Regions from separate parts of the Streptomyces sp. NPDC058086 genome, predicted to be linked through region 1. Evidence: riboswitches for the same ligand, from Rfam matches in the RefSeq annotation. Region 1 holds a riboswitch; each other region holds the start of a gene.
What was found. Region 1 has a riboswitch for thiamine pyrophosphate ahead of ACFVWD_RS24720 (thiamine ABC transporter substrate binding subunit). Riboswitches for the same ligand answer to the same signal wherever they lie in the genome.

Region 1 (5,090 bases):
AAGCCCGGGCCGAGGATGGACCCTGACCGGGGGATGGACAATGTCCTGCCGGTCCGGAACCGTGCAGGAATAAGACGCGACGCAGCCGGCCGCCACCCCGACGAGGAGCAGCTGCCGGGCCTACTCAAGACACGCAGGAGCAAGTGGTGATCGAAGAGACCCTCCTCGAGGCCGAGGAGAAGATGGAGAAGGCCGTCGTGGTCGCCAAGGAGGACTTCGCCGCGATCCGCACCGGCCGTGCGCACCCGGCGATGTTCAACAAGATCGTGGCCGACTACTACGGCGCGCTGACGCCGATCAACCAGCTGGCCTCGTTCTCGGTGCCGGAGCCGCGCATGGCCGTGGTGACCCCGTTCGACAAGAGCGCGATGCGCAACATCGAGCAGGCGATCCGCGACTCCGACCTGGGCGTCAACCCGAGCAACGACGGCAACATCATCCGGGTGGTGTTCCCCGAGCTGACCGAGGAGCGCCGCAAGGACTACATCAAGGTCGCCAAGACCAAGGGCGAGGACGCCAAGGTGTCCATCCGCTCGGTCCGTCGCAAGGCCAAGGACGCCATCGACAAGCTGATCAAGGACGGCGAGGTCGGCGAGGACGAGGGCCGCCGCGCGGAGAAGGAGCTCGACGACACCACCGCGAAGTACGTCGCACAGGTGGACGAGCTCCTGAAGCACAAGGAAGCGGAGCTGCTCGAGGTCTGATGAACGACTCTTCCTGGGGGGCGCCGCCACAAGCCGGGTACTGGGGGCCGTCCGAGCAGGGGCCTGTCCAGGGGGCAGCCCCGGCGGGTCCCGCATACGATGCGCATAACGCGCAGCAGACTCGCCCCATGCCCATCGTGCCCGACGTACCCGCACACGGCGGAGACCAGGATGACGACCGGGGGGCCGCTCGGCTGAGTGGCCCCCTGTTCCGCGACGACACCCCGTCGGCGGGATCCCTCGGGACCCCGTCGCAGAAGCCGCAGGAGCCCATGCCCAGCCCCGTCCCACAGCCCGCCCCCGCGCCGCAGAAGAAGAGTGCGGGACGCGATCTGGGTGCCGCGATAGGGGTCGGCGTCGGGCTCGGTGCGGTGATCGTCGCGTCGTTGTTCGTCGTCAAGGCCGTGTTCGTCGGGGTCATAGCGGTCGCCGTGGTGGTGGGCCTGTGGGAGCTCACGTCACGGCTCGAGGAACGCAAGGGCATCAAGGCGCCGCTCGTCCCGCTGGCGGTGGGCGGTGCGGCGATGGTCGTCTCCGGCTACGTCCGGGGTGCCGAGGGCGCGTGGGTGGCGATGGCGCTCACCGCGCTGGCGGTCCTGGTCTGGCGGATGACGGAACCGCCCGAGGGCTATCTCAAGGACGTCACGGCGGGCGTCTTCGCGGCCTTCTACGTGCCGTTCCTGGCGACGTTCGTGGCCATGATGCTGACCGCCGACGACGGTCCGCGCCGCGTCCTGACGTTCCTGCTGCTGACGGTCGTCAGCGACACGGGCGCGTACGCGATCGGCTGGCGCTTCGGCAAGCACAAGCTGGCGCCGCGCATCAGCCCCGGCAAGACCCGCGAGGGCCTGTTCGGAGCGGTCACCTTCGCGATGGTCGGGGGCGCGCTGTGCATGCAGTACCTGATCGAGGACGGCACGTGGTGGCAGGGGCTGATCCTGGGCTTCGCGGTCGCGGCCACCGCCACGCTCGGCGACCTCGGCGAGTCCATGATCAAGCGGGACCTGGGCATCAAGGACATGGGCACCCTGCTGCCGGGTCACGGCGGCATCATGGACCGGCTGGACTCGCTGCTGCCGACCGCGCCGGTGGTCTGGCTGCTGCTGGTGCTCTTCGTGGGATCCGCCTGACCTGTCATGGGATCCGGCTGACCTGCGCACATGTCGGTGAGGGGCTCGTCGTCCACAGGGCGGCGGGCCCCTTTTCGCAGCGTGGTCGACGGATCGGCGTCAGTGGTGGCCCAGTCCACCGCTGCCGAACGAGCCGCTCCCGCCGTCGTGCCAGCGCTCTCGCTTCTGCGACGGGCTCGTGCGGGTCGACATGTGGGTCAGCTCGTACGGGGTGAGAGCGTGCTGACCCTTGGTCACCTTGGGTATCTCGGCGGGCTCCCGGATCTCCCGCATCTCGCGGACCGGGCCACCCTGCGGCACGTGCGGCTGTTCCTCGGCGCGCGGCAGACGCGGTGCGCGGGTCCGCATACGGCAGCTCAGCCAGAAGCTGCCGGCCAGGAGCGTGATGAGTGCCACGGCGATCAGGAACAGCGCGAGGCTGATCAGACCGCTGGGCTCCGCCAAATACATCGATGCAGTACTCATATCATGCAAATACCCGCAAATTACCCATCGAACCGGCCGCTCCGACCGCACCGAACGCCGGCGGCACCATCGACGATCACCCCGGAAACTCGGGCCGCGGGTCACTCCGATCCATCTGCGACACTGGTATGGCCATGCCTAAGCCCGGAGAACTCACATTCGTCGCCCCCCGCGGAGCCAAGAAGCCGCCGCGGCACCTCGCCGACCTCACGCCCGCCGAGCGCAAAGAGGCGGTTGCCGCGATCGGTGAGAAGCCGTTTCGCGCCAAGCAGCTCTCGCAGCACTACTTCGCGCGGTTCGCGCACGACCCCGCGGAGTGGACGGACATCCCGGCCGCCGCGCGCGGAAAGCTCCAGGAGGCGCTGCTTCCCGAGCTGATGACGGTCGTGCGGCATCTGTCGACCGACCAGGACACCACCCGCAAGACCCTGTGGCGCCTGTTCGACGGCACGCTCGTCGAGTCCGTCCTGATGCGCTACCCGGACCGGGTGACCATGTGCATCAGTTCGCAGGCGGGCTGCGGGATGAACTGCCCGTTCTGCGCCACCGGACAGGCCGGGCTGGACCGGAACCTGTCCACGGGCGAGATCGTGCACCAGATCGTGGACGGGATGCGGGCCCTGCGAGACGGTGAGATCCCGGGCGGCCCGGCGCGGCTGAGCAACATCGTCTTCATGGGCATGGGCGAGCCGCTCGCCAACTACAAGCGGGTCGTGGGCGCCATCCGCGCGCTCACCGACCCCGAGCCGGACGGGCTCGGGCTCTCGCAGCGCGGGATCACCGTGTCGACGGTCGGGCTGGTGCCCGCCATCCACCGGTTCTCCGACGAGGGCTTCAAGTGCCGTCTCGCCATCTCGCTGCACGCCCCTGACGACGAGCTGCGCGACACCCTCGTCCCCGTCAACACGCGGTGGAAGGTGCGCGAGGTGCTCGACGCAGGCTGGGAGTACGCGGCCAAGTCCGGGCGCCGGCTGTCCATCGAGTACGCCCTCATCCGGGACATCAACGACCAGGCATGGCGTGGTGACCGGCTCGGGCGGCTGCTCAAGGGCAAGCCCGTGCACGTCAACCTCATCCCGCTGAACCCGACGCCGGGTTCGAAGTGGACCGCCTCGCGGCCCGAGGACGAGAAGGCGTTCGTCGAGGCGATCGCGGCTCACGGGGTGCCGGTGACCGTCCGGGACACCCGGGGCCAGGAGATCGACGGGGCATGCGGACAGCTGGCCGCGACCGAGCGATAGTCTGATCGGCGGCAGTGCCCGGCAGCGCCTTTTCAGTCGATGGCGGCTGGTGCCGGCCACTGTCAGTCAGTGCAATTTCAATTTCCGACATCTTCATATTCCGACAGGGGAGCGCCACAGCGCTGAGAGTGCGGTAGCCGGAGCACCGGTGGGCCGCAGACCCTCTGAACCTTGCCCAGGTCATTCTGGGTAGGAAGTTCGGGCATCACTCAAGCTGTTGCGCCCTGCCCGGGAACCTTCCGAGGATCCCGGGCAGGGCCGCGTCTCTTCCTGGTCATCCCAGGAGGAATTCAGTGAGCATCAAGAGGACGACCACGGCCGCGGCCATCGGGCTGGGCCTCGTCACGCTGTCCGCGTGCGGGTCCTCCGACAGCGGCGGCGCCGGGGACTCCAAGACCGTCACGCTCGTCAGCCACGACTCATGGGCTGTGTCGAAGAGCGTGCTGCAGGACTTCGAGAAGCAGTCCGGGTACAAGGTCAAGGTCCTCAAGGACGGCGACGCCGGGCAGGCCGTCAACAAGGCCATCCTCACCAAGGACAACCCGCAGGGCGACGTCTTCTTCGGCGTCGACAACACCCTGCTGTCCCGTGCGCTCGACAACGGGCTGTTCCAGCCGTACGAGGCCAAGGGCTCCGACCAGATCGTCCAGCAGTACCGGATCGACCAGGACAAGCACCGGGTCACGCCCATCGACTCCGGTGACATCTGCGTCAACTACGACAAGGCCTACTTCAGCAAGCACAAGCTGGCCCCGCCCGCCTCGTTCGACGACCTGATCAAGCCCGCGTACAAGAACCTCCTCGTCACCGAGAACGCGGCCACGTCCTCGCCCGGCCTCGGCTTCCTGCTCGGGACCGCGGCGAAGTACGGCGACGACGGGTGGCAGGACTACTGGAAGAAGCTCAGGGCCAACGGCGTGAAGGTGGTCGACGGCTGGGAGCAGGCCTACAACGACGAGTTCTCCGGGTCCGCGGGAGGCAAGAAGGCCAAGGCCGACCGGCCGCTGGTCGTCTCGTACGCCTCCTCCCCGCCCGCCGAGGTGATCTACGCCGACCCGAAGCCGAAGACCGCGCCGACCGGGGTCGCGAGCGGCACCTGCTTCCGCCAGGTCGAGTACGCGGGGCTGCTGAGCAACGCGAAGAACACCAAGGGCGGCAAGGCGCTTCTCGACTTCCTCATCAGCGTCGAGTTCCAGGACGACATGCCGCTGAACATGTTCGTGTACCCGGTCCGCGAGACCGCCCAGGTGCCCGAGGAGTTCGTGAAGTTCGGCCCGCAGGCCAAGGATCCCGAGACCCTGGCGCCCGCCAAGATCGCCGACAACCGTGACCAGTGGGTCAAGTCGTGGACCTCGCTCGTACTGAAGTAGCGCCTCGGAGGAGACGCAAGGAGAGCGCGACGCGGATCGGGCTGATGGCCCTGCCCGTCGCGTTCTTCGCCGTCTTCTTCGCCTACCCCGTCGCCGCGATCGTCGCCCGCGGCCTCAAGATCGACGGGGTCTGGCGGTTCGGGCGGATCGGTGAGGTGCTCGCGCAGTCCGACATCCGGC
Region 2 (5,090 bases), on a different contig from region 1:
TCCAGTGGTACCGTCATTACGTTATCGATGGAAACAGGGAAGAGGTTGTCATGATCATCATCACCGGCGCCAACGGCGGACTCGGCCGGCTGATCACCGAGCGGCTGCTGGAGCGCGTCCCCTCCGAGCGGATCGGCGTCAGTGTGCGCGCCCCGGAGAAGGCACGAGAGCTCGAAGACCAGGGCGTGCGCGTCCGCCAGGGCGACTTCGGCGACCCCGCGAGCCTCGCGGACGCCTTCGAGGGCGCCCAGCAGGTTCTCGTCGTGTCGACGGACAGCACCGGCGTGGATGCCGTCCACCACCACCGCACCGCCATCGAGGCCGCGGCGGCAGCCGGAGCCAAGCGCATCCTCTACACCAGCCACATGGGCTCGGACCCGTCCTCCCCCTTCGCTCCGATGCGCGACCACGCCGCCACCGAGGCGGCGCTCCGGGAGTCCGGGGTCCCCTTCGCCTCGCTGCGCAACGGCTTCTACGCCTCCTCAGCCGTGATGCTGCTGGGCCACGCGCTCGAGACGGGCGAGCTGGCCGCGCCGGAGGACGGACCGGTCGCCTGGACCACCCACGCCGACCTCGCCGAGGCGGCGGCACTCGCGCTCACCGGCGAGGGCCTCGACGGGACGACACCCGCGCTCACCGGCCCCGAGTCGCTCGACCTGGCGGATATCGCGGCGATCGCCACGCGGCTCACGGGCCGCGAAGTCCGCCGGGTGGTCGTCTCCGACGCCGACTACCGCGCGAGCCTGCTCGCCCGCGGTCTGCCCGAGGCCGGCGCCGACCTGCTCCTCGGCCTGTTCGCCGCGAGCCGGCAGGGACAGTTCGCTCCGGCCGACCCCACGCTGGGCCGCCTGCTCGGCCGCCCCACGACGGCCTTGGCGGACGTCCTGAAGACAACGATCACGCCGACCGGCTGACGTCCGGGTTCCCCGTCGGTCGCAGCGGACGACGGCCTCGTCCGCCGTGCGGACGGACCCGCGGCGTTCAGGCGCGCGTCCGCCAGCCGTGGTCGACCGGTCCGAGGCCCGAGCCCAGGGCGAATCCCGCGGCGATCGCGCCGGTGACGTACTCCTTCGCCAGCCGCACCGCCTCCGGCACCGCCCGCCCCTGCGCCAGCCCCACCGCGATGGCCGAGGCCAGGGTGCAACCGGTGCCGTGCGTATGGCGGTTGTCGTGGCGCGGGGCCCGGAACCAGTGCTGTTCGGTGCCGTCGGTCAGCAGGTCGACGGCCTCGCCGGGCAGGTGGCCGCCCTTCACCAGGACCCAGCGGGGCCCGTACGACAGCAGTTGTTCCGCGGCCCGGGACATGTCCCGCTCACCGGTGGCCTTGATCCCGGTCAGCTCGGCGGTCTCGTCGAGATTCGGGGTGGCCACCGTCGCCAGCGGCAGCAGGGCGGTCCGTACGGCGTCCAGCGCGTCGTCCGCCAGCAGCCGGTCGCCGTGCTTGGAGACGCTCACCGGGTCCACCACCACGGGCGCGCCGACGTCCGAGAGCAGTTCGGCGACGGTCTCGACGAGCAAGGGCGAGGCGAGCATGCCGGTCTTCACGGCCTGCACACCGATGTCGTCCACGACGCTGCGGTACTGCGCGCGCACCGCCTCGGCGGGAAGCTCCCAGGCTCCCTGTACGCCGAGGGAGTTCTGCGCGGTGACGGCGGTGAGCACGCTCATCCCGTGCGCGCCCAGCGCGAGCATGGTCTTCAGGTCGGCCTGGATGCCGGCACCGCCCCCGGAGTCCGATCCGGCGATGGTCAGGACGCGGGGCGGGGCGGTCGGCTTGTTCGCGGGCATGGTGGGTGTCACTCCGTACGAAGGGGGTGAGAGGGGGGCGGGGTCAGCGGCGCAGGCGCAGCGGGGCGTAGACGAGCAGGGCCGCGACGAACGCCACCCCGTAGGCGGTGTCGGCGCCGTGCAGGGCATGCGCGACGGGGCCGACGTACAGGCTGGTGCTCATGAACGGCACCGCGGCGGCGAAGGCGGCGCCGAACGCCACGAGCGCGGGCCACCACGGACGCGGGCGGGCGCTCTCGGCGGCCAGGTCGACGGGTGCGCCGCCGCGGGCCCTGGCCCGGGCGAGCCAGTCGACGACGACGATCGCGACGAACCCGGGAATCCAGTAGCCGACGAACAGCAGGACGTTCTGGAAGCGGGCCGTGGTGTCGGCGGCGTGCATCCACAGCACGAGCGGGAAGCCCAGGACGGCGGCCAGCGCGGCGGCGGCCGGACGCGGCAGCCGTACGCCCATGGTCTGCAGGGCGAGCGAGCCGCTGTAGTCGTTCATGGCGTTGCTGCTCAGCGCGGCGAGCGCCACGGCGAGCAGCCCGAACGCGCCGAGGGCGCCCCCGCCGAGCAGGGTGTCGACGCCGCGGGCGGTCTGGTCGTTGAAGACGGCCGCGCCCCACAGTCCGAGCGCCTGGACGGCCACGAAGGACACGCTGACGCCGGCCAGGGTGTACCAGAACATGCGCGGGCGGGACGCCGTGCGCGGCAGATAGCGGCTGAAGTCGCTCGCGTACGGGGCCCACGACAGCGCAAGGCTGAGCGCGATGGTGCAGGTCAGAACGAAGGCCCCGGCCCGGTCGGCGCCGTGGGCGGTTGCGGCGGGGGTGGTGTGGGCGCCGCTCAGGAGCTTCACGGTCAGGGCGACGAACGCGGCGGCGAGGGCGAAGGTCATCACGGTCTGGAGCCGGTGGATCGCCTCGTAGCCGAGGACGCCGAGCGCCCCCTGCGCCGCCATCATGACGAGCACACCCAGCCAGAACGGCCAGCCGCACAGCTGGGCCAGCGCGTCCCCGCCGAAGAGGCCGATCAGCGCGTCCCAGGCGATGGACGACAGCCACTGCAGGGCGCCGGGGACGACCACGGCCCGGCCGAACGCGAGGCGGGCGAGCGGCAGCTGTCCGGCGCCGGTCTGGCTCCCCCAGGTGCCGAGGTACGCGGTCGGTACCGCCCCCAGGAGGGTGCCCAGCACGACGGCGGCGAGCGCGGTGGAGAAGTCCAGGCCGAGAGCGATGCCGACGGTGCCGGTGAACACGCCGGTCATGGTCAGGTTGGGGGCGAACCACACGGTGAACAGACGGCCGGGGCCGCCGTAGCGGTGGTCCTCCGGGACCGGGGCGATTCCACGCGCCTCGACGTGCAGGTCCCCCGGGGCGGAGGGCATCCGCCCGTCGAAAACGCCCTGCGGGCCTCCGACGGCCACCTCGCCGCGAGCGTTACGGGCATACGGCAACGACATGAGACATCCCTCCGCCAGTCCTAACTGGTTCAGGTTCGACGGGTGTGATCTCAGCCCTCGTGCGGGGCACCCCGTGTCCGGTTCGGCGGTCAGGATAGCCCGGCGGGCACGGTATGCCCCAGGGGGAGGGGTCCGCACGGCACCGCGGCCTACTCGCCGACGCTCGGCTCCCCGCCCTCGTACGCCGCCGTCAGCAGCGCCAGCACACCGTCCACGGTGACCTCGCGCGGGTTCGGATACGTCTGTGCGACGGCCTGTTCGGCGGCCACCGCCAGGTCGGTCTTCTTGAGGCCGAGTTCGGCGAGGCTGCGGGGAGCGCCGAGGTCCCCGGCCAGCGCCCGCAGGGCATGGGGGACATCGTCGGTGCCGCCCAGGGCGCTGGAGAGCGCGGTGATCGCCCGGGGCGTGGCGGGCGCGTTGTAGGCGAGGGCGTACGGGAGGACCACCGTGTGCGTCTCGGCGTGCGGCAGGCCGAAGGTGCCGCCGAGGACGTGGCACAGCTTGTGGTGCAGGCCCATGGTGGTGGCGCCGAGACAGGCGCCGCAGAGCCAGGCGCCGTACAGGGCCCGGCCGCGCGCGTCGAGGTCGCCGGGGGCGGCGGCCACCAGCGGCAGGGCCTGTGTCATCGCCCGTACGCCCTCCTCGGCCATGAGCGAGACGAGGGGCGAGGCGTCGGGCGCGTAGAGGGCCTCGACGGCGTGGGCGAGCGCGTTGACGCCGCTGGTGACGGTGAGGGGGACGGGGAGCGAGAGGGTGAGTTCGGGGTCGTAGACGACGCTGCGGGGCTGGACGGCGGGGTCGCGTCCGGTGCGCTTGGCGCCGTGCTCGGTGAGTCCCCAGACCGGGGTCATCTCGGAGCCGGAGTAGGTGGAGGGCACGGCGATCAGGGGCAGGCCGGTGCGCAGCGCGATCGCCTTGCCGAGGCCGATCGCCGAACCGCCGCCGACCGCGACACACCCGTCGGCGCCGGCCGCGCGCGCCGCCTCGACGGCCCGGTCGGCGACCTCGACGGGTACGTGCATCCGGGCCTCGGCGTGCAGCCCCGCACAGGCGTCGCCCAGGGCGTCCGCGACCGCGCGTGCCGTGTCCTCGCCCCTGCCGCCGCAGACCACCAGCACCCTGCGCAGCCCGAGCCGGGCGGCCTCGTCGGGGGTGGCGGAGACGGCGGCGCCGGGCCGGAAGACGATCCGCGCCGGCTGGGTCTCGTACGAGAAGTCGAGCGGGGTGTTCATGTCGGTCATGGTGCTCATTCCGGTTCCAGTACGAGGTCGAAGCGGGCGTTGCGGAAGGGGTTCGGGACGCCGAACTCCCCCGCCAGGGACGGGTCGTCGGTCTCCGTGAAGTCCTGGACCAGGCTCTTCTTGACCGCGAACACCGCGTCGGAGTCGAGGTAGTCGCTGCCCGCGACGAAGATGTGCGTGGTGACCGGGGCGTGGCCCTCGGCCGAGGCGATGAAGTGGATGTGGGCGGGGCGGTAGGGGTGCCGGGCCGTGGCGCGCAGCAGTTCACCGACCGGGCCGTCGGTGGGGATCGGGTACGGGCTCGGTACACAGGTGCGGAACCAGAAGCGGCCCTCGGCGTCGGCCGTGAACAGGCCCCGCCCGTTGCCGGCCGGCTGGACGTCCGGCTGCTGTACGTCGTAGTAGCCCTCGGAGTCGGCCTGCCACACGTCGAGGACCGCGCCCGGCAGCGGGGTGCCGCCCTTGCCCAGTACCCGGCCGCTGACCACGCACGGTTCGCCCCTGCCCACCAGGTCGAGGTTCGCGCCGAGTGCGCGGATCGGCGATCTGGTCAGGTGGAACGGGCCGAGGACCGTCGACTCGGTGGCACCCGGGTCGCGGCGGCCGTCCAGCGT
Region 3 (5,090 bases), on a different contig from region 1:
CCCGTTATTGAGCGCCAGGAGTACGCGCTGGGCACGGTCTGTGCGGCCCTTCCCATCACGGTCGGCACAACTGCCGCCGCAATGGCCTTTTCTCTCCCACTTCACCAGGCCGATCGACTGCTGCCCGCGGCGCGGCAATTGCAAGGTGAGATCGGCAGGCTACTGGGGACACTCGCGATCTCTATCAGTATCTGAAAACTCACTCCTTGTGATCTCTTGTGCACGTTGAGCAATATTTCAGCAGAGTCAGGGGGATGATTCCTGGCCGGTCGACGGCAAAACGACGGGGTAGGCGATGCGCGAGTCGGTACAGGCAGAGGTCATGATGAGCTTCCTCGTTTCGGAGGAGCTCTCTTTCCGCATTCCGGTGGAGCTGCGATACGAGACCTGTGATCCCTACGCCGTGCGGCTGACCTTCCACTTGCCCGGCGACGCGCCCGTGACCTGGGCGTTCGGGCGGGAGTTGCTGATCGACGGCGTGGGACGGCCGTGCGGTGACGGGGATGTGCACATCGCGCCCGCCGACCCGGAGGCGTTCGGCGAGGTGCTGATCCGGCTCCAGGTGGGTGGCGACCACGCGCTGTTCCGGTCCGGGGCGGCGCCGCTCGTGGCCTTCCTCGACCGCACGGACAAGCTGGTGCCGCTGGGGCAGGAGCGTTCCCTCGCGGACTTCGACGCCCACCTCGACGAGGCGCTGGACCGCATCCTGGCGGAGGAGCAGAGCGCGGGCTGAAGCCCCCAGCAACCCACAAGTGGCGTGTGCTTCCTCACCGGTGACGCGGGGGTGGGGAGGCTTCAGCGCTTGCGGCGACGGCCCTTCCCGCCGCGTGCCGGCGCCCTGCTCTCGACAGGCTCCGTGGCGGCGGCCGGGACTGCCGGACGGTCCGCGGAGACCACCAGGGCGGCCAGCAGTGTGGTCACCGGCACCGAGGCGACCAGGCCGATCGAGCCGACCAGGGTGCGCACGATCTCTTCGGCGACCAGTTCGCTGTTGGCGACCGTGCCCACACTGCTCTGCGCGATCGAGAAGAGCAGCAGCAGGGGAAGCGCGGCACCCGCGTACGCCAGGACGAGCGTGTTGACGACCGATGCGATGTGGTCACGGCCGATCCGGATGCCCGCGCGGTACAGATCGCGCCAGCCCATCGTCGGGCTGGCCTCGTGCAGCTCCCAGACCGCCGAGGTCTGCGTCACCGTCACATCGTCGAGCACACCGAGCGAACCGATGATGACGCCCGCGAGCAGCAGACCGCTCATGTCGATGGACGGATACAGGCCGTGGATCAGACCGGTGTTGTCGTCCGTGTTGCCGGTCAGCGCCGCCCAGCCGATGAACTCCGAGCCGAGGATGCCGATCAGCACCAGGGAGAGCAGGGTGCCGAGCACCGCCACCGACGTACGGGCCGAGAGGCCGTGACACATGTAGAGCGCGATCAGCATGATCGCGCTCGCCCCGACCACGGCCACGACCAGCGGATTCGAGCCCTGCAGGATCGCGGGCAGGATGAAGAAGGTCAGGATCACGAAGCTGATGGCCAGTGCGACCAGCGCCATGACACCACGCATCCGGCCCACCACCACGACGGCCAGCGCGAAGATCCCGGCGAGCAGGGCCATCGGGAACTTCCGGTTCACATCGGTGACCGAGTACTGCAGGTCCCTGGGCGCGGAGGGCTCGTACGCGGCCACGACCTTCTCGCCCTCGTGCAACTGCCGTGACTGGTCGGGCTGGATGATCTCCGTGAACGTACGGCCCTTGTCCTTGCCGGTGTCGATCCGGATCGTCGCCTTTTTGCAGTCGCCCGTTGCCTGTTGCTGCGCGGAGGAGCCCTCGGCGGTGGACGTGTCGCCGGTCGGGGTCTCCCCCGACGCGTTCACGGACTTGCAGCTGACCTTGTCGACCTTGGTGACCGTGGCCTGCTGGGTCTGCCGGTCGAAGCCGACGCCGGTGCGCTCGTGGGACGGGGCGCCACCGGGCCAGAGCACCGCGAGACCCACAACCACCGCGGCGGCGAAGGGGATCAGAATGGCCGCGATGACCTTGCGCAGATGCTTGGAGACGGGCGTGGCGGGCCCATGGCTGTGACTGTGCGAGTGCCCAGACCCGTGCCCGTCCCCAGGGCTGTGCCCATTCCCCGGCCCGGGTCCCTTCCCAGGCCCGTCCCCAGACCCAGACCCAGACCCATGTCCGTCCCCGGAGCCGTGCCCATGACCGCCCCTCGGACCGGGGCCACCGCCCGGCCCGTGTCCGCGGCCGTCTCCGGAACCAGGTCCATAGCCGTCTCCGGGACCGCGTCGGCGCGGCGGCTCGGACGGCGGGAACGGGGGCTGCTGCGTTGTGGTCACCGACCGATCATCGCAAGAACGGCGAGGGCCCTCTGTTCACCGCGCCAGATATGACGCTAGCGTGGAGTCACCTTTGCACACGCGGGAGCTCGGAGCACCGGGCTGAGAGGGCGCTGACCTCCGTCTTAGCGATGTTTCACGTGGAACGAGTGATGTTTCACAAGGGACGTCGGCAGACGGAATCCGCTGCGTCGACCGCCGAACCTGTTACCGGGTAATGCCGGCGTAGGGAGTAGGTCTCATGACCAACAAGGACGTACGCACGCCTGCCTCCAGCCAGATCGGCGAGGCGCCTGCCGCGCCCGAGGGCGAACAGCCGCGGGAGGCCGGGAAGTCCATCGGCTGGCACAAGGGATACGTCGGGGGTTCGCGCCCCGATCTGCGGGTGCCGGTCCGTCAAGTGCACCTCACCAACGGGCAGTCCGTCACGCTGTACGACACCTCTGGCCCGTACACCGATCCGATCGTCGACACCGACGTACGCAGGGGTCTCGCGCCACTGCGCGAGAACTGGATCATCGCCCGCGGTGACACCGAGGAGTATGCGGGCCGTCCCGTCCGTCCCGAGGACGACGGAATCAAGCACACCTCGCCGCGAGGGGGCCTGCGCAACCTCGACGCGGTCTTCCCGGGGCGGCCGCGTCAGCCGCGTCGAGGCCGTCCAGGAGAGGCGGTCACGCAGCTCGCGTACGCCCGGCGGGGCGAGATCACGCCCGAGATGGAGTTCGTGGCGGTCCGCGAGAACGTCGACCCCGAGGTCGTACGCGAGGAGATCGCCGCCGGTCGCGCGGTGCTGCCCGCGAACGTCAACCACCCGGAGATCGAGCCGATGATCATCGGCAAGCGGTTCCTGGTGAAGGTCAACGCCAACATCGGCAACTCCGCCGTCACCTCCTCCATCGAGGAGGAGGTCGAGAAGATGACCTGGGCGACCCGCTGGGGCGCGGACACGGTCATGGACCTGTCCACCGGCCGCAATATCCACACCACGCGGGAGTGGGTCCTGCGCAACTCCCCCGTCCCCATCGGTACGGTGCCGCTCTACCAGGCTCTGGAGAAGGTGGACGGCCGCGCCGAGGAGCTGACCTGGGAGATCTACAAGGACACGGTCATCGAGCAGGCCGAGCAGGGCGTGGACTACATGACGGTCCACGCGGGCGTGCGGCTGCCGTACGTGCCGCTCACCGCGAACCGCAAGACCGGCATCGTCTCGCGAGGCGGCTCGATCATGGCGGCCTGGTGCCTCGCGCACCACAAGGAATCGTTCCTCTACGAGAACTTCGAGGAACTCTGCGAGATCCTCGCGGCGTACGACGTCACGTACTCGCTCGGCGACGGGCTGCGGCCCGGGTCGATCGCGGACGCCAACGACGCGGCTCAGTTCGCGGAGTTGAGGACGCTCGGGGAACTCAACACGATCGCGAAGCGTTTTCATGTACAGACGATGATCGAGGGCCCGGGACATGTCCCGATGCACAAGATCAAGGAGAACATCGACCTTCAGCAGGAGATCTGCGATGAAGCTCCGTTCTATACGCTCGGCCCGCTGACGACGGACGTCGCGCCGGCGTACGACCACATCACCTCCGGCATCGGTGCCGCGATGATCGCCTGGTGGGGCACGGCCATGCTCTGCTATGTCACGCCCAAGGAGCACTTGGGCCTGCCCAATCGTGACGACGTCAAGACCGGCGTCATCACCTACAAGATCGCCGCCCACGCAGCCGACCTCGCCAAGGGGCACCCAGGTGCGCAGGAATGGGACGACGCGCTGTCCGACGCCCGCTTCGAGTTCCGGTGGGAGGACCAGTTCAACCTGGCCCTCGACCCGGACACGGCACGGGAGTTCCACGACGAGACCCTGCCGGCCGAACCCGCCAAGACGGCGCACTTCTGCTCCATGTGCGGCCCGAAGTTCTGCAGCATGAAGATCTCGCAGGACATTCGCCGTGAGCACGGAGGCACGAAGGCCGAGATCGAGGAGGGCATGGCGCAGAAGTCCAAGGAGTTCGCCGACGCGGGCAACCGGGTCTATCTGCCGCTCGCGGACTGAGCCGCACACACGCAGTCGTGCCGGGAGCCGTTCGCGGCGTAATCAGGCGCAACGAACGGTTCCCGGGCCGGGTTCTCTCGGCAGACTGGGCGCATGACATCGACATCCATGGGCAAGGGCGCCAACCTTCCCGTCGCCGCCGGGGCGGTGCGGGCCGTGCTCGGCTGGAGAGGAGGGGCCGGTGTGCCGGACGCGGATGCCTCGGCGCTGCTGCTCGGCCCGGGCGGACGCGTGCGGGACGACGGGGACTTCGTCTTCTACAACCAGCCACAGCACGCCTCCGGCGCCGTACGGCACCTCGGGAAGCAGCGGGACGGCGCTGCCACGACGGACATCGTCGAGGTGGACCTGCGTGCCCTGGAACCGGAGATCGAGCGGGTCGTCCTGGGTGCCTCGGCCGACGGCGGTACCTTCGGCGAGCTGTCCGGACTGACGCTGCGGCTGCTCGATGCCGAGACCGGGCAGGAGTTCGCGCGCTTCGAGATGGATGCCACGACCGAGACGGCATTCATCGGGGGTGAGCTGTATCTGCGGGGCGGTCAGTGGAAGTTCCGGGCGGTCGGACAGGGGTATGCGTCCGGGCTGGCCGGTCTCGCCACCGACTTCGGTATCAGCGTGGAGTCCGACGGGGCCGGTGCGCCCGGGCCGGAGCCGGCGGTTTCGCCCGGGGGCGCTGCGGCGGTGTCGCCCG
Region 4 (5,090 bases), on a different contig from region 1:
CAGCTCCGTACCGAGCGCCTCCCGCGCGAGCCGCGCGGTCAGCACGGCCTCGCCCGCGGTGAAGCACCCCGCCGTGTTCGGCAGCACCCGGATGCCCAGCTTGTCGAGCACGGACAGCACCGAGCCGTGCGCCGAGGGATTCACCCGGCGCATCGCGACCGTCGTCAGCTCCGTGCCGGACGCCACGAGCGACCGCTCCAGGACGTCGAGGCTGGGCGCACCCCCCGTACCCATGATCAGCCGGGACGTGAAGGACGTACCTCCGAGGACAAACGGGTCGTCGGCCATGGTTCAGCCTCCTTGGACTGCGGTGAGGACTTCGACGCGGTCTCCCTCGGAGAGGGCCGTGGACGACCACTGCGTGCGCGGGACAACGGTTTCGTTGAGCGCGGCGGCGACGCCGGAGGGCGCGACGGTGAGGGTGGCGACGAGCTTGTCGAGGGCCGTGTCGGCGGCGACGAGCCGTCGCTCTCCGTTGACGAAGATGTTCATACGGTCTGCTCCGTGAGTGCTGTGCTGAAGCGCCCGGGGGCGAAGGGGCGGGCCTCTTCCGGAAGCTCGCCCGTGGTCAGGACGTGCGCCATGGCGTCCCCGGTGACGGGCGTGAGCAGGACGCCGTTGCGGTAGTGCCCCGTGGCCAGCAGCAGCCCGTCGAGCGCGGTCGGGCCGAGCAGTGGCGCGTTGTCGGGCGACCCCGGCCGCAGGCCCGCGCGCGTCTCGGTGAGCGGCAGCTCGGTGATTCCGGGCACCAGCTCATGGGCGTCGCGCAGCAGCTCGTAGACCCCGCCCGCGGTCACCGTCGTGTCCCAGCCCAGCTCCTCGCTGGTGGCGCCCACGACGAGCTCACCGTTCTCCCGCGGCACCAGATAGACCTGGCTGCCGCGCACCACGGCCCGCACGGTGCGGCTCAGGAACGGCGCGTACCGCTTCGGCACGGTCAGCCGCAGTACCTGACCCTTCACGGGCCGTACGGGCGGCAGTACGTCGGCGGGCACGCCCGGGAGCTTCCCGCTGAGGCTCCCGGCGGCGAGCACCACCTGCCCCGCGGCCAGCTGTTCACCGTCCGTCGTGACGACCCCGGCGGCCCGGTCCCGTACGACGGTCAGGCGCTCCGCCCACGTCCGGTGGAACTTCACTCCGGCCCGCTCGCACGCCGTGACCAGGGCCTTCGCGAGCCGGCGCGGGTCGATCTGGTGGTCTCCGTCGACCCGCAGCCCGCCGCGCACGCCCGGCGCGAGCATCGGCTCCAGACGGCGGCACTCCCGGCCGCTGAGCCACTCCGATTCGAGCCCCGAGCGGTGTTGCAAGGCATGCAGTTCGCGCAGGTGGGCGCGGTCGTCGGCGTCCAGCGCGACGGCCAGCGTGCCGCACCGGCGGTAGCCGAGGTCCTGGCCGCTCACCTCGGTGAGTTCGGCGGCGAAGTCGGGATAGCGGCGCGCGGAGGCGAGGTTCAGGCCCAGCAGGGTCTGCTCGCCGTAGTGCAGCTCGGTGACGGCGGCGAGCATTCCGGCGGCCACCCGTGCCGCCCCGCCGCCCGGCTCGGGGTCCACGACCGCGACGGTGAACCCACGCTGCGCGGCCCGCCAGGCGGTCACGAGACCGATGATCCCGCCCCCGATGACGAGGACATCCGACGTACGTGCGGCCGATGACGGCGCATCCGATGAACGTGCAGGTGTACGCGTAGGCGACATGGGCGTCCAGCCCCTCCCTTCGCCGGCATGACCCGGATCAGGTTCGTACGGTCGGAGGCCGCCAGCCTCCCTCTCAGCCCGGTGCGTCCGGGCTCCCGCGAGTGCTTTACGTTCGCCACCCTAGCCCGCTGCCGTATGTCTCAGTAAGGGAGCCTCCGTCCGGGGCCCGTTCGCGGGTCGGTACGCGCACTCGGTTCGCGGACCACGAGAAGGACGGCGAGATCCGTTGTGGAACAGGTCACTGCGCACGTCCCCTGACTGACAGATTGTCAGTTGTCTATGGTGATCAGGTGAGCGAGCAGACGCGGGCACAGGTGCGGACGCAGGGGCGTACGGCACGGCGGGTCGTCATCGTGGGCGCGGGCATGGCCGGCGTGCAGACGGCGGTCGCCCTGCGGGAACAGGGTTTCACCGGGGATGTGACGCTGATCGGCGCCGAGCCGCACCAGCCGTACGACCGGCCACCCCTGTCCAAGGCGGTGCTGCTCGGCAAGGCCGAGGGCTCCGCCTTCGACATCGACTTCGAGGCGCTGGGCATCGAACTGCGACTCGGCTGCGAGGCGCTGGGCCTGCGCCCCGCAGACCACGAGCTGGACACCGAGGCAGGACCGGTGCCCTACGACGTCCTGGTCCTCGCGACCGGCGCGGAACCGATCCAGCTGCCCGGCGCGCAGGGCGTCCCCGGCGTCCATCTGCTGCGGACCCTGGACGACGCCGAGCGACTGCGCCCCGTGCTCGCCCAGCAGCACGACATCGTGGTCGTGGGGGCGGGCTGGATCGGCGCGGAGTTCGCGACGGCGGCGCGTGAGGCCGGGTGCGCGGTCACGGTCGTCGAGGCCGCCGACCGGCCGCTGGCCGGGGCGCTGCCCGCGGAGGTGGCCGCGCCGATGACCGCCTGGTACGCGGACAGCGGCGCTTCGCTGCGCACCCACGCGCGCGTGGAGCGCGTCGAGCCCGGCGCGGTGGTCCTCGACGACGGCTCGCGGGTGCCGGCGGGCGCCGTGGTCGTCGGCATCGGCGCGCGCCCCGCCACCGCCTGGCTGGCCGGCTCCGGCGTCGAGCTCGGCGCCCACCGGGAGGTGGTGGCCGACAGCCACCTGCGCACCTCCGTGCCGGACGTCTACGCGGTCGGCGACTGCGCCTCCTTCCCGTCGGGCCGCTACGAGGAGCGCCTCCTCGTCCACCACTGGGACAACGCCCTCCAGGCGCCGCGCACGGTCGCGGCGAACATCATCGGCGAGGCCCCGGTGGCGTACGACCCGGTCCCGTACTTCTGGTCCGAGCAGTTCGGCCGCTTCGTCCAGTACGTCGGCCATCACACCCCCGCCGATACGACCATCTGGCGGGGCGACCCGTCGGGCGCGGCCTGGACGGTCTGCTGGCTCCGCGAGAGCCGCCTCGTCGCCCTCCTGGCCGTGGGGCGGCCCCGTGACCTGGCCCAGGGCCGCCGCCTGATCGAGGCAGGCATGCCCATGAACCCGGACATCCTGGCCGACCCGTCCCGCCCTCTGAAGGACGCCACGGCATGACCGCCCGGTTTCCGTCGCCCGGACGGCGGTCCGGGGGGCGCTCGGGTACCGAGTGTCAGTCCGGGATGGCAGGCTTGTCCCGTGACCGAGATTGACGCAAAGATCGATGCTCTCGTCCCCGCCTGGCTCACCCTCCCCGACATCGCCGAACAGCTCGGCGTCGAGGTGACCCGCGTCCGGCAGCTGGTCAAGGAGGGCCAGCTGATCGCCGTACGCCGTGGTGAGAACCGCGCGCTGCACGTCCCCGCCGCCTTCATCGACGGGAACGAACAGAAGGTCGTCAAGGGCCTGGTCGGCACCTTGACGCTCCTGCGGGACGACGGCTTCTCCGACGAAGAGATGCTCGAGTGGCTCTTCACCCCCGACCCGAGCCTGCCCGGCACCCCCGCGCAGGCGCTGAGCGAGAATCGCGGCACGGAGGTGAAGCGCCGCGCCCAGGCGCTCGCCGTCTGATTCGACCGACCGTCCGGCGTACGGACCACGGCCGGCCCCGGACCACCCCGGCCGCCGCGGTCCGTACGCACCGCATCACATCCGTAGGGTGCGTACGACAGCCGTACGCACCGCACCACGGGGGATACACGCATGCCCGAGAACGCCGCCCGCACCCTCCTCGCCGACGCCCGCGTCTACCTCTGCACGGACGCCCGCAAGCGCCAGGGCGACCTCGCCGAGTTCCTGGACGCGGTCCTGGCCGGCGGCGTCGACATCGTGCAGCTGCGTGACAAGGGCATGGAGGCCGCCGAGGAGCTGGAGCACCTCCAGGTCTTCGCGGACGCCTGCGCCCGCCACGGCAAGCTCCTCGCGGTCAACGACCGCGCGGACGTCGCCCATGCCATCGGCGCCGACGTACTCCACCTGGGCCAGGGCGATCTCCCGGTCCCCGCCGCCCGCGCGATCCTCGGCGACGAGGTCCTGATGGGCCGCTCCACGCACGCCGAGTCCGAGGCGGCGGCCGCCGCCGTCCAGGACGGCGTGGACTACTTCTGCACCGGCCCCTGCTGGCCCACCCCCACCAAGCCCGGCCGCCACGCCCCGGGCCTGGGCCTGGTCCGATACACGGCCTCCCTCGCCACCGACCGCCCCTGGTTCGCCATCGGCGGCATCGACCTCGGCAACCTCGACGAGGTACTGGAGGCGGGCGCCCGCCGCGTCGTCGTCGTACGGGCGATCACCGAGGCGGCGGATCCCGGCGCGGCGGCGGGAGAATTCGCCAAGCGGCTGCGTCAGGCGTAAGCGGCGGCCGCGTCAGGCACAGCGGGCGCGTCGATGGTCCGGCCAACGGTTGGACCGGTTGTCCCACAGGTGTCCGAGGGGTGGACAAGAAGTCGACAAATTGGACAATTGGCATCGGTTCGGTTGGGAGACCGCCGCCCCCTGACTAACCTGCGGGTATGGCCCTCGGATCTGCTTCCACCAGGACTGATCGCGCGCGCACCGTGCGTGACATGCTCGCCACCGGCAAGGCGACGTACTCGTTCGAGTTCTCCGCGCCGAAAACCCCCAAGGGCGAGCGGAACCTGTGGAACGCGCTGCGTCGCGTCGAGGCCGTCGCCCCCGACTTCGTCTCCGTCACCTACGGTGCCGGTGGCTCCACCCGCGCGGGCACGGTCAAGGAGACCGAGCAGATCGTCGCCGACACGACGCTCACCCCGGTCGCCCACCTCACCGCGGTCAACCACTCCATCGCCGAACTGCGCAACATCATCGGCCAGTACGCCGACGCCGGCATCCGGAACATGCTCGCGGTCCGCGGCGACCCGCCCGGCGACCCGATGGGCGACTGGGTCCCGCACCCCCGGGGCCTGACCTACGCCGCCGAACTCGTCCGTCTCATCAAGGAGTCCGGCGACTTCTGTGTCGGCGT

Region 2: another riboswitch for thiamine pyrophosphate. It lies ahead of ACFVWD_RS26045 (purine-cytosine permease family protein); the one in region 1 lies ahead of ACFVWD_RS24720 (thiamine ABC transporter substrate binding subunit).
Region 3: another riboswitch for thiamine pyrophosphate. It lies ahead of thiC (phosphomethylpyrimidine synthase ThiC); the one in region 1 lies ahead of ACFVWD_RS24720 (thiamine ABC transporter substrate binding subunit).
Region 4: another riboswitch for thiamine pyrophosphate. It lies ahead of thiO (glycine oxidase ThiO); the one in region 1 lies ahead of ACFVWD_RS24720 (thiamine ABC transporter substrate binding subunit).

Annotation. Positions count from the first base shown of each region.
Region 1 is NZ_JBHVST010000032.1:19,840-24,929, forward strand. It holds gene frr (ribosome recycling factor) at 147-704, shown strand; gene ACFVWD_RS24705 (phosphatidate cytidylyltransferase) at 704-1,834, shown strand; gene ACFVWD_RS24710 (DUF6479 family protein) at 1,934-2,299, opposite strand; gene rlmN (23S rRNA (adenine(2503)-C(2))-methyltransferase RlmN) at 2,434-3,540, shown strand; TPP riboswitch at 3,636-3,754, shown strand; gene ACFVWD_RS24720 (thiamine ABC transporter substrate binding subunit) at 3,834-4,910, shown strand; gene ACFVWD_RS24725 (ABC transporter permease) at 4,886-5,090, shown strand, end outside.
Region 2 is NZ_JBHVST010000035.1:13,565-18,654, reverse strand. It holds gene ACFVWD_RS26055 (NAD(P)H-binding protein) at 51-914, shown strand; gene thiD (bifunctional hydroxymethylpyrimidine kinase/phosphomethylpyrimidine kinase) at 982-1,788, opposite strand; gene ACFVWD_RS26045 (purine-cytosine permease family protein) at 1,832-3,235, opposite strand; TPP riboswitch at 3,225-3,319, opposite strand; gene ACFVWD_RS26040 (maleylacetate reductase) at 3,385-4,467, opposite strand; gene ACFVWD_RS26035 (intradiol ring-cleavage dioxygenase) at 4,482-5,090, opposite strand, start outside.
Region 3 is NZ_JBHVST010000015.1:101,241-106,330, forward strand. It holds gene ACFVWD_RS14745 (IclR family transcriptional regulator) at 1-195, shown strand, start outside; gene ACFVWD_RS14750 (SsgA family sporulation/cell division regulator) at 296-733, shown strand; gene ACFVWD_RS14755 (YibE/F family protein) at 796-2,346, opposite strand; TPP riboswitch at 2,418-2,595, shown strand; gene thiC (phosphomethylpyrimidine synthase ThiC) at 2,588-4,399, shown strand; gene ACFVWD_RS14765 (VWA domain-containing protein) at 4,493-5,090, shown strand, end outside.
Region 4 is NZ_JBHVST010000088.1:4,002-9,091, reverse strand. It holds gene ACFVWD_RS43020 (thiazole synthase) at 1-288, opposite strand, end outside; gene thiS (sulfur carrier protein ThiS) at 292-492, opposite strand; gene thiO (glycine oxidase ThiO) at 489-1,694, opposite strand; TPP riboswitch at 1,692-1,803, opposite strand; gene ACFVWD_RS43005 (NAD(P)/FAD-dependent oxidoreductase) at 1,985-3,223, shown strand; gene ACFVWD_RS43000 (Rv2175c family DNA-binding protein) at 3,305-3,676, shown strand; gene thiE (thiamine phosphate synthase) at 3,809-4,459, shown strand; gene metF (methylenetetrahydrofolate reductase [NAD(P)H]) at 4,618-5,090, shown strand, end outside.